DNA from 3 places in the Jeotgalibaca ciconiae genome. Region 3 is predicted to be linked to each of the others. Evidence: riboswitches for the same ligand, from Rfam matches in the RefSeq annotation. Region 3 holds a riboswitch; each other region holds the start of a gene.
The links. A riboswitch is a leader RNA that binds a small molecule or an ion and turns the genes downstream of it on or off. The one in region 3 is predicted to bind lysine.

Region 1 (4,293 bases), 1.2 Mb from region 3:
ATACATCTACTAAATCAAGATATCCGGTTTGAATTGCTAACGCTTCTTTTTGTTTACCTTCTAGATATAACGTAACCAAATCATGGACTTCTTTTGGCATGATATTTGCCCAAACACTGATAACCCCTCTTGCACCTAAACTTAACATAGGGATAATAATGTCATCATTACCGCTGTACATGACAAAATCTTCGCTTAACAATGGCGCTAACTTCACTGCATAACTGATATCCCCGGAAGCTTCTTTTATTCCGTTGATATTCGGATGTTTGGACAGCACTTCAACCACAGCTGGAGATAAACTACATCCCGTTCGCCCAGGTACATTATAGAGAATAATCGGAACGTTCACGCTGTTAGCAATCAATTCAAAGTGGCGAATCATCCCACCGTCGTTTGCTCGGTTATAGTAAGGAGTCACGACTAGCAACATATCTGCGCCGTTTTCTGCAAAAGCTTTGCTGTTTTCCACTGCGGTGCTGGTATTATTACTGCCACTCCCAACAACTAGCGGCACACGTTTCGCTATTTTTTCAGCAGCAAAAGCCACTAGTTCTTTCTCTTCCTCAAAAGTCATCGTTGATGCTTCCCCGGTAGTGCCTAAAAGAACAATGCCGTCTGTTTTATTTTCGATATGATACTCAATCAGTTCGCCCATTTTGTCAAAGTTGATACTGCCATCTTCATTCATGGGAGTAATAATTGCTACTAAAGATCCACTTAACATTTTGTCATCCTCCGTCTTCTATTTGTTATTCTCGTACATCATTTCTCAATAAATCCACTAGTGTTTGTCTTCTGACAATTTCTTTTACTTGGCCATTTTTTACAAAAATAACTGCAGGTGTTGTGCTGCGATTATAGTTGCTGCTCATAGAATAACCATAAGCTCCTGTAGCATAAACAACTAATAAATCACCCTTTTTAACGGGAGGAAGATAAGTATCTTGAATCAGGACATCTCCGGATTCACAATATTTACCGGCAACCGTAACCAGTTCTGTTTTTTCCGCATCCATGTTCGTAGCTATATCACAGGAATACTTTGCTTGATAAAGACTTGGACGAATATTATCCGCCATCCCACCATCTACAAAATAATAAGTTTTATTCGGTGTTTTCTTTTGGTATCCTACTTCATATAAGGTGTAACCCGCTTCCGCCACTAAACTTCTGCCCGGTTCGATGACCAATTCTTTAATGCTTACTTCTTCTTTTGTTAAAATTTCATCGAGATAAGTTAATAAGTGGTTCATTGTTTCTTCAATGCCTAACGGCTGATCTTCTTCTGTATAACGAACCCCAAAGCCCCCGCCAAGATTTAAAGTAAGCGGCTCATTGAAATCTTTCAAATAGGAAACCATCTTGTCAATCGCTGCATACCAAGCATCCATTTCAAAAATCTGGGAACCAATGTGGACATGAAATCCTTCCAAAACAAGATATTCTTGCTGGTCAAGAATCGTTAAGCATTCTTTAAAATCATCACTTTCATAAGCTATTCCGAACTTGGAATCAATATGAGTCGTCACGATATATTCATGGGTATGCGCCTCAATTCCTACATTTAAACGGAACATAATTTTCATTTTTTGTTGATATTCCTTCGCCAATTCGCTCAGTTCTGCTAATTCCATTACATTATCACAAACAATATGCTCCACCCCCGCTTCAAAAGCCATGCGAAGCTCTTCAGTAGATTTATTATTACCGTGAAAATGGATTTTATTGACTGGGACATTCGATTGAAGCGCCGTATATAATTCCCCTGCGCTTACGACATCGACACCAAAACCATATTCGTGAACGAGATTCATCATTCCTATTGTTTGAAATGCCTTAGAAGCATATAAAATTTTAGTCGGAAATTTTTCCGATTTAAAGGATTGTTTGTAGCTCTGTAAGTTATTCTCTAATTGTTCTTGGTCATATACATAAAGTGGTGTACCATATTGTGCAACCAAATTTGTTGCTGGTACCCCTCCGATTTTTAATTCACTCATTTTTTTCCTCCCATTTCATACAAAAAAGACGCCATCACTGGCGCCTTTTTATTGTGTACAAACTGTTGTAGACAAATTTTTTAGCACCACCACTTTTACAAGCAGGAGTGATATAGGTATTTCCCATATCCCCACAGCTAAAATTTGCCAATTTTAACCGTTCGGCAATGATTACCTTTCATACATGATCGCCGAATGCCTTCTCCGATGTATTACTCATTTACATTGCTACCTCTATCTATATGTTCTATTAGATTAACATTAACATCTCTAATTGTCCACTCATTATTTAATTTTATCGATCTACTCGTGCATCATGTGTCATTGTGCGTTCAGTTTGTTCTACAGTAAATGGCGAGACATCACCATAAATGGTGTGTTTCAATGATGACAATGCAGTTGCAAAGTTAATGGTATATTCTGGATCGTAACCATCTAAAATCCCATGCAATACACCTGCTGCAAAGGCATCTCCACCACCAATGCGGTCAATAATGTGGTCCATGTCTTGAACCTTGGAATAGTAAGTAATACCTTCTTTCCAAAATGCACCTTGCAAAGTATTGTGTGTTGCGGAAATAACATTACGGATTGTTGCATAAAATATTTGAATGTTTGGGTATAATTCATGTATTTTTCCAAAGTAGTAATCCAATTCTTCAATTCGGCTCGTAGAGTTATCTGCATCTAACTCTTTTACTCCCAAGAAGTTAATTGCGTCTAATTTTCCTGCTGAAAGATAATCAACATATGGCAATACACGTTTCAAGAATGCACCACACTCTTCTACACTCCACAATTTTGATCGAAAGTTAACATCAAAGTTAACGACTAATCCTCTTTCTTTTGCAGCCTTTATTAACTCATAAGTAATTTCTGCACAATTGGGCGACAAAGCTGCCGTAATACCGGTTATATGTAACATTGTTTTGCCTTCTAATAGTTTATCAATATTAATTTCATCAATTGTCATCTCTGCAATAGCAGAATGAGCTCGGTCATATATAATATTTGCCGCACGTGGACCTGCACCCGCTTCTAGATAGTAAGAACCGATACGATTGCCTCCATAAATGACGTCACTTGCATCTACTCCATATTTTTGCGTATGTTTGATAGCAGTTTGTCCTAATTGATTATTTGGTACCTTTGTAAAATAAGTTGTCTTGTGACCTAAGTTACTTAAGTTGATTGCAACGTTCGCTTCCGCTCCACCATAATTTAAATTTAAACTAATTGTATCGTAAAAATGAACACCGACTTGAGTAGATAGACGTACTAATGTTTCACCAACACACAAAATATTCTGATTCATTCCTGACCCTCATTTTCTTTGTATTTTTGTTTACATAAATCTTATGATTACGATTCCAATTCTCTTTTTTAAAAACCTCTTTAATTTCCAAATAGGAAAACAGATTTTTAAATAAGAAATCTCTCTTATATTATAAAACATAAAAGAGAACAGGACAACCCAATTTCATTAAAAAATGAGTCCCTGTTCTCTTTTATAGGTAGTAATGAACGTGTTCAAGTTCCTGAATAATATTTCTTTTAGTTTGCAAGATTGCTTGGACTACTTTTTTCTCTAATTCAGGCGTTCGCCGATATGACGGCATGCTGACGCTGAAAGCACCATAATTAGTAGAGTCCACTGATAGTGTCGTCCCGATACAGAATACTTCGATTTGTTCTTCACTATTATCGAAAGCATAGCCATTTTGACGGATTTCTTTTAATTCTTCTTTTAAAACTTCAGGATCGACAATTGTATATGGTGTAAAACTTCTCATTTCAACACGTGAAAAATAGCCTTCTAATTCTTCGGCAGTGCATTCTGCTAAAATAGCCTTCCCCATCGCTGACGCATACATGGGTTTGGAAAAACCGATTCGCGAAGTGGTGACAACAATTGGTCGAGTCGACTCTAGTTTGTTCATATATAATATTTCATCACCTTCACGAATTGAAAGATGAACCGTTTCATCCAATCTTGCATGTAATTCTTTTAAATAGGGATAGGCAATTTTTGAAATCGTTAAATCATTTAAATACTGATTGGCATACTTGACCAATCCGCTTCCTAACTGAAAGGTCTTATTTTTAGGATTCCGGTATACATACCCTATTAATTCCAATGTTGATAGAATTTTAGAAACCGTAGAATTCGTCATTTCTGTTTTACTGGCAATAATATGTAATGGCTGAGGTTCACTTTCTACAGATAAAAAGCTGAGTATTTTTTCAGCTTTTAATAGCACTGTTCCATAAGGTTGCTGTTGACTCATTT
Region 2 (4,293 bases), 890 kb from region 3:
TAATTCTAAATCATCTTCTTCAATCCTGACCGGCTCTCTTTTTTCAATAGCTTTTCCTTTTTTATTATCTAGGAGGTAACAAGTATCACAACAAGTCATACGAACCATGTATTTTTTTCCAAAAATAAAAATAGGAATAAAAAATAATCGGAATCGATTTCCTATAATATATATCTCGTATCTTCCAAAATGACCACAATGATTACAAGTAATCGTTTGATTATACTCCAGTTGTTTTCTATATTGACTCACATCAAAAAATAGAAACATGGTTCGTCATCCTTCCCGATTAATTAATGATTAACAGACGTAGTTGCCCAATTTCCTCTTCATTTAATGTAATACCTTTCCCCATCTTTGTGTGATCTGGGCTCCATTCCCGAATATCATATTTCGGCTGGCCTTCATTCCAACTTACTACATTCAATTCTTTTGTCCATCCTTTTTTAGATGTGCTCAGTACACCAATATGAGCGACGATTTCAAATTTTATATCAGCCATATTCTTTCTCTCCTTTTTCTTCTATATTATTTTAATAATCAACGAATTCCTTTCTTTTCTTGAATCAGAATCAAGTGATTCGCTACTCTGTATCCTAAATAAAATATAAATACTGTAAAGACGATTAATAATGGTACATAGATAGCTTCTGGCATATTTTGAAAAAGGCCCGCAAGCAATTAGACCAAAATAAAACACACTATCCATGAGCAAATTTTCCTGGTTCATTAAGTATATAATACCTAAAACAGTAGAGATCCGACAAATATGAAGGGGCAAAGACTCTGAAATATTAATGTTGGTTTCTATAAGATACCATGAATAAAGAACTATTTGTTGTAAAAGGGACAGCCAAAAAATTACGATTCCCATATAAAGAAAATGATCTTTATTAAAAACTTCAATGTATCAAGCCTCCATAGCCCTTCCTCCTTCCATTTCAGTCTATTATTTTTCAAAGAAAATTGCAATTTTTTGTAACAGAAAAAGGCCTGCGCATTTCTGCACAGGGCCTCTCTTTTTCTATTAAAATGGTCCATAATTTGTGTAATACGCAATTACTAAGAAAACAACACCGATTAATAACCAAATCCCCATTAGTGGTCCTAAATACCGTACCCATTTATTGTAAGGTATTTTTGAAATAGACAACTGAGCCATCAACACACCGGAAGTCAGCATAATGGAATCCATAAATCCTGCCCCCAATTGATAAGCCATAACAGCAGTTTGTCGTGTAATACCAACTGCATCAGCTAATGGCACCATAATTGGCATCGTTGCTGCTGCCTGTCCAGAGCCAGATGGAATAATAAAGTTAATAATGATTTGAATAATATACATCGCAATTGCCGCAAATGCTCCTGGCAACCCTTGTACACTATTTGCCAAAAAGTTTACGATTGTATCGATAATCATTCCGTCTTCCATCACAATAACGATTGAGCGTGCTACTCCAACAATTAAAGCTGCAAAAATCATATCTTTTGCACCGGCTACAAATAAATCAGCAATTTTTGAGGGGTTGTATCCATAGGCAAATCCAGCAATAATTCCTGTCGTCATGAAGATTGCTCCAATTTCTTGGATATACCAACCATATTGGATAACACCAAAGGCAATGGTACACATACCAGCTAGAAAGATTAAACCAACAATAATGTGACGTTTATTCATTTCGATAAATGTGTTTTTTTCAACTTCTATTTCCTTTTTATAAGAGGAATAGACTAGACTGTTTGTAGGATCTTCTTTTACTTTTTTTGCATAGCGCATAATGTAAAAAGATGTGATTACCCACAATACAAGGAATAGTGCAATTCTCATTCCTATTCCAGAGAATGTTGGTAATTCTGCAATTCCTTGTGCAATCCCTACTGCGAACGGGTTCATAAATCCAGCACTAAAGCCAATTGCAGCTCCAGATGCAACAATACTCATGCCGACAATCGCATCATAGCCTAACGCAAGTGCTAATGAAATTCCCATGGGGATGAAGACAATTGTTTCTTCGGAAAAACCGAGTGTTGCTCCTGCAATCCCAAAAATCATTAAAAATACTGGAATTACTAAACTTTCTCTTCCTTTTAACTTTTGTGAAGCTTTATAAATCAATGCTTCTACCATTCCTGTTTCATTAATGACAGTAAAAGCACCTCCAATAAGAAAAATAAAGAAGGAAATGTCGGCTGATTCGGATAGTCCCCTAGGAATCGAATTAATAATATCGAAGAATCCCTGCGGTTTCTGATCAACCGAGTGCCAAGATCCCGGTAAAGAAATGGTACGACCACCTTGTTCAATTACTTCAAATTGCCCTGCTGGAATAATCCAAGTCAGCAATGCCATTATTAACATGACCCCTATTAACAATACATACGTATGAGGAATCTGGAATGTTCTTTTTTTCTTTTTCACAATTTACCCACCTAACTATATTTTCATTCCTTTGCAATCATGAAAAGCGAAAAAAGCTAAAAATAAGCACAAAAAATCCCCAATGAGCAAAAGGCTGTTGGGGATTATCCTTCTGCCCTCAATTAGGAAAGCACTCCTTAATAGTCTTTGGGCAAGGCTATCAGGCAGTGTCCGTCTTATTTAAACGGACCCCAACACAGAATTGACTGCATTTCGGCGAAAAACCCTTTCGAAACCTACTATTGTTTTTCGCATCCTCTTTCAAAATTGAACATGATTATCATCTGTACTATATTAACGTGAACAGTATGATAATACAAACAGAAATTGTCCTTTTAATCAATATTTCATTTTCGGGAATTTTTGTTTATTAATTCTACTATTTCTGTTTGTAATAATTCAAATTCTTCAAAGCCAAGTTGAGGGTTATGTTCAGAAAAGTACTGGTACGCTTGGTATACACGAACGAGATATGCTTCTGGAGAGATCGGTAACTGGTTCGCAACTTTCAAGCTCCCTTTTTCATTCATCATAAAGCGATCATTCAATGCATACAATACTTGATTCCAGCAACTGACCGTCCTAAAAAAACAACCATTTACATAATGAACGTCTCCTTTAAGAACCGCTTTTCTCGCAGTATCCATGGAAAATTGCGCTTCAAATAAAAATCTGTCAATGGATGCTTCTTTCATTTTAGAAGGGAGAGGACCTTGGGAATGCAGCTGATTCTTTAATTGGCTTATCGGTCGACTTTCTTTCTCCCACAAAATTTCAGCATAATGAACTTCCGCAGCATAAATGGTATTTACATATCCAAAAGGATGTCCGACTTGGTAATCAATCGTGATCGTACCATTTAAACATTCATTAATTTCTTTTTTTACGCGTTTGGTATCCCGTAAAATTACATCATAAGCATCCCCAGCAATTGTTAGCCATGCGCCTCCGTTTACCCATGGACCCCATTCTCCAGGCAGAAAAAGTACTTTCTCTCCTTCTCTTCTCTGTTCTGAAAGAGTCCTTAAAACCTCCTCGAATTCATCCCAATTTATTGATTCATGATAATACACACCAATATCTGTATCTGAATGAATGTCTGCTTCTCCTCTGCTTTTTGATCCGCCTAAAACAATACCGTCTATCCCATCAACTTCCGAGAGTACACTTATCCATTTTGATACATCCATTCTTCCACCTCAATTATTTTTCTTTAATCATATAGTAGTTTAGTCAACGATGCCAATAATTTCCAAGGGACAGTCTCATACCACTGGACATTGATGGCTGAAAGAAACTTCTTCTGGAAGATTGCTCCAACCATTCTATCAACACTAAATAATACGGAAGACAAAACGACTAATCAAAACTTTTAGAAAGATTTTGATTAGTCGTTTTTTCATTCTGTCAATTGTTGAGCTACCATATCATATAATGGCTCGATTTGTTTTTGGTTAATCCGTTTCATAAAGAATATACAAAATATCAAGGAAACCACTTCGGCAATTGGATAGGCCCACCAAATATTGTTTACATTCCCAGTAAGCGACATTGAATATGCTACTGGTAAAAGAACAAGAATTTGTCTAGTGAGTGAAACGACCAGACTGTATTTTCCATATCCGAAAGCTTGAAATGCCGAACTTAATACAATACTGACTCCTGCAATAATGTAATGAATACTGATAATGCGAAGAGCCGGAATTCCAATTTTAAGCATACCGTCCGAAGCATTAAAGAGTGCTAATAGCGCTTCTGGGAATAACTGAAAAATAACTGTTCCAATGAGCATAATGATTACTGCATACCTGACAGCTAACTTAATCGTATCTTTTATCCGATCTGGTTGCATTGCACCCAAATTATAACCGAGG
Region 3 (4,293 bases):
AATAGTACTAAAAATGAAGCATTTTACAAGATGATTTCAATTAATAAAACACTGGTTTATTTCGAAACAGGGATTACGAAAAATCACGAGATTATCGACCAGGTTTATAAGAAACAACAAGGAGTGACAGAAAAACTGAATAATGAACTTCTGCACGATATCCGTATCTTATCAAACCAGGCAAGAGTAATGAGGAGAGAATCAGATGAAATGATTTCTCATTTAAGTGAAGTCTTTTCTAGCGTAATTTCAAATAATTTGAATAATATTATGAAGTTTCTGACATCTTTAACGATTGTAATGACAATCCCGACCATTATTGGCTCGTATTGGGGAATGAACGTAAGCTTACCATTTGAAAAAAACTTATTTGCATTTGCTTTATTAGTATTTGCTTCTATTATTATTGGGATTCTGACGGTTTTTTGGCTCAAAAAGAAAGATTACTTATAGAAAAATAAAGGTGATAATAAAATGTCGACTAGAAATTGGAAAATTGGCAAAGTAGCTTTAAAAGTACAAGATTTAACTGAAATGAGCGAATTCTATCAAGAGATTATGGGGATGGCGGTATTAACAAAAACTGATTCATCTGTCACTTTAGGAGTAAAAGATTCAAAAGAAGAATTAATTGAATTGATTCAGATTACTCCTGCGGCAGATAAAAAAATGACGGTTGGTTTATACCATCATGCACTATTATTGCCAACAAGAAGTGACTTGGGAGAGTTTTTATATCATTTATTAGTTAAAAAGTATCCATTAGGCGGAGCAAGTGATCATGGATATAGTGAAGCTATTTATTTCAATGACCCAGAAGGAAATGGTATTGAAGTGTATGCAGATAAACCTAAGTCTGAATGGGATGTTCGTGAAGACGGAAGGGTGGAAGGGGTTACAATTCAGATGGATGCTGAAGGCGTTCTGGCTTCCGTTAAAAAAGCCTTCACAGGATTGCCGGTGGGAACGATTATGGGGCATGTGCATTTGACTGTAAATAATTTAGAAGATGCTGGTGTATTTTACACTGAGATTATCGGGCTAGGATTAAAATCGGATTATTTTGGACAAGCAAAGTTCTTTGCGTTTGGCGACTATCATCACCAAGTCGGGACAAATACATGGGCCGGGAAATCATTACCAGCACTAGAAGAAGATCAATTGGGAATAGCATATTATGAGTGGGTTCTTCCTTCTGAAGAGGAATTATCCAGCTTCAGAGCGAAGTTGGATAAGAATCAAATCGCTTATCAAGAAGATGATGGCGTCCTTAAAATGAAAGATTCCAGCGGTATCAAGCTGCATTTGATTAGTGAGTAAGAGCAAAAACATACTAAGATTAGTAGGCAGAAACCTCCGTCGAGGCGCCTATCTAATCTTAGTATGTTTTACATTGAGAATTTTTTTAGAGCCAAGAACCGGAATATTGATGAATTGTATGCGTTTCTTCACCGTCATTAATTTCTTGTGTCCAATAGCTCTTTGGAGAGAAATAGATTCGAGGGAAGATTGTAACGCCCATAACTTCTTGTTTTTCGTTATTTAATTCAAGACCATGTTCTTCAAATATTTCTGTGATACGGATTACATTTGTTTTTTCATCAAGCGTTCCATCTTCATTTTTGAAATGACGATCTTCATAATCATCATAAAGTAATTGGAAAGTTGGATGCTTTGGTTTGGCTGCAATAATGGCAGTGGAAATGGTTGTTTCAACTTCAAATCCCATAAAGGCATCCAATTTTAGTAATTGATCAAGTGGCTTAATAACTTCCATATCAGTATCCATGTAAATGCCACCATATTGTATTAATGCATAAAGACGAGCCACATCGGATACAAAAGCCCATTTTTCTTCTTCATAGGCTTCTTTTACATAGTTCCCCATATTTTCGACATCGAAATTATCTTCATTCCATTCCATTATCTCATAATCAGGACAATACTCTTTCCAGCTTTCCATTACTTTCTGTTCTCTTTCTCCGATAGGGTTACCGCCAAACCAACAGTAATGAATAATCTTCGGTATCATTTACATTTCCTCCTTCGTGTATCATTAATCCAATTGTAACGGATTAACATCTTTTTGACCAATAATGTGTAAAATAAGTAATTCACAGGTTGACATCGCTTCATCAATGTTTTATAGTTACTCAAGAAGAATATCAAAAACAATATGAATTAGAGGACGCGAAAACCATTAGTAGGAAACGAAAGGGGAATTCGCCGAAGTACTGTTAGAGGTGCTGGGTCTATGCTGAACAAGTATAGGACTGTCGAGATAAAATGCCCATTTTATCTTTTGAAGAGCTGTTCATATTGGGGCAAAAGGACGATACCAATCGTGGGCCTTTTGCTCACGGTTTTTTTGTGTTCTTACATACAGAAAAGGGAGTTCGTAAAAATGAAAAAGAGATATGGTTATGCAGCATTATTGCTCGGAACATTCGCGATTTTAGGTGGATGTGCTTCTAACAATTCCAGTGGAGAATCAGACCAAACAGCAGATGATGGTCAGTTTGTTGTTGGATTAGAGGCTGCTTACGCACCCTATAACTGGACACAACTGGATGACAGCAATGGCGGTGTTCCTATTGACGGAACAAATGAATACGCTGGCGGTTATGATGTTGAAATTGCTAAAAAAATTGCGGAAGACCTAGGACAAGAATTAGTAATTGTTAAGACAGAGTGGGACGGCCTGGTTCCTGCATTGCAAGCGAATAAAATCGATGCAATCATTGCAGGGATGTCTCCCACTGAAGAAAGAAAACAAACCATTGATTTCAGTGATCCTTACTTAGAATCTCGATTGGTTATGGTTGTTGCTTCTGGCAGTGAATATGAAAATGCAACGAAACTGGCTGATTTTTCTGGCGCGAAAATTACTGCTCAATTAAACACATTCCACTATGGAGTAATTGATCAAATTGATGGAGTAGAGAAACAGACCGCAATGGATAACTTCTCTGCTATGCGCGTGGCTCTACAATCGGGTGTGATTGATGGTTATGTTTCTGAGTATCCGGAAGCGGTAAGTGCATCCAATGCAAATGCTGATTTTTCTTTCGTCGAATTTGAAGATGGTTTTGAGACAAGTCCAGAAGACACAACGATTGCAATTGGTGTTCGTAAAGATGAACCAAAATTGGATGAATTGAATCAAATTTTAAGTGAAATTTCTGAAGAAGAAAGACAAGAGCTGATGGATGCTGCAATTCTAAACCAACCAGCAGCACAATAAAAGTAGGAGCTGAAAAATCAATTGAGTAATTTATGGAATATCTTTCAAGCAAATGCGCCTTTATTTTTGAATGGTGCGTGGGTGACACTATATATTTCGATGATTGGAACGATTATTGGACTATTAATTGGGTTGATTCTGGGAGTCGTTCGTACGATTCCACAACCCGATAAAAGAAGTTTTAAACGCTATGCTTTAAAAACACTTCATTTCGTAACAACTTGTTATATCGAATTTTTCCGAGGAACACCTATGATTGTTCAGGCCATGGTAATTTATTATGGATCTGCTATTGCATTTGGCTGGGATATGAATCGTATTTTCGCTGCAATCTTTATTGTTTCGATTAATACGGGTGCTTATATCACTGAGATTGTTCGTGGTGGAATTTTATCCATTGACGAAGGACAATATGAAGGTGCTGAAGCAATCGGAATGTCTCATTGGCAAACGATGCGTATTGTCATCATGCCTCAAGTTTGGAGAAATATCCTTCCTGCTACGGGGAACGAATTTGTCATTAACATTAAAGACACTTCCGTGTTAAATGTGATTTCTGTGACAGAATTGTTCTTCCAGACAAAAACAGTTTCCGGTATAAATTTTGATTATTTTGGTCCATTTACAGTTGCTTGTATTCTCTATTTAATTATGACTTTTTCTGTAACGAGAATCCTTCGATTTGTAGAGAAGAAGCTTGACGGCCCGCAACACTACGATCTTGTTGGCGGAAATCAAAATCAAATTGTTACATTAGATAAAGAGGTGCAAAAATGACTTCTGTAATGAAAGTTGAAGGATTAAGTAAAAAATTCGGTGAGCGCGAAGTTCTAAAAAATATCAACTTTGAAGTAGAAGAAGGTAAAGTTATTTGTTTAATTGGTGCGTCTGGTTCAGGTAAATCTACCTTACTGCGTTGCCTAAATTTATTAGAAAAGCCGACAACCGGTGATGTTCTCTATCGTAACGAAAGCATTTTATCAGAATCTTTGAATTTGTTTAAATATCGTTCCAAGGTTGGAATGGTTTTTCAACATTTCAACTTATTT

Region 1: another riboswitch for lysine. It lies ahead of lysA (diaminopimelate decarboxylase); the one in region 3 lies ahead of EJN90_RS14060 (ABC transporter permease subunit).
Region 2: another riboswitch for lysine. It lies ahead of EJN90_RS08450 (YfcC family protein); the one in region 3 lies ahead of EJN90_RS14060 (ABC transporter permease subunit).

The regions. Positions count from the first base shown of each region.
Region 1 is NZ_CP034465.1:901,329-905,621, forward strand. Features, by position in the region: gene dapA (4-hydroxy-tetrahydrodipicolinate synthase) at 1-727, opposite strand, end outside; gene lysA (diaminopimelate decarboxylase) at 753-2,003, opposite strand; lysine riboswitch at 2,077-2,248, opposite strand; gene EJN90_RS04175 (sugar kinase) at 2,299-3,318, opposite strand; gene EJN90_RS04180 (IclR family transcriptional regulator) at 3,512-4,291, opposite strand.
Region 2 is NZ_CP034465.1:1,789,760-1,794,052, reverse strand. Features, by position in the region: gene EJN90_RS08465 (zinc-ribbon domain-containing protein) at 1-270, opposite strand, end outside; gene EJN90_RS08460 (YdbC family protein) at 290-502, opposite strand; gene EJN90_RS14185 (TMEM164 family acyltransferase) at 524-874, opposite strand; gene EJN90_RS08450 (YfcC family protein) at 1,028-2,419, opposite strand; lysine riboswitch at 2,540-2,688, opposite strand; gene EJN90_RS08445 (nucleotidyltransferase domain-containing protein) at 2,767-3,609, opposite strand; gene EJN90_RS08440 (MATE family efflux transporter) at 3,819-4,293, opposite strand, start outside.
Region 3 is NZ_CP034465.1:2,684,422-2,688,714, forward strand. Features, by position in the region: gene EJN90_RS12420 (magnesium transporter CorA family protein) at 1-453, shown strand, start outside; gene EJN90_RS12425 (VOC family protein) at 475-1,320, shown strand; gene EJN90_RS12430 (glycosyltransferase family 32 protein) at 1,406-2,032, opposite strand; lysine riboswitch at 2,175-2,321, shown strand; partial or broken gene EJN90_RS14060 (ABC transporter permease subunit) at 2,405-4,021, shown strand; gene EJN90_RS12445 (amino acid ABC transporter ATP-binding protein) at 4,018-4,293, shown strand, end outside.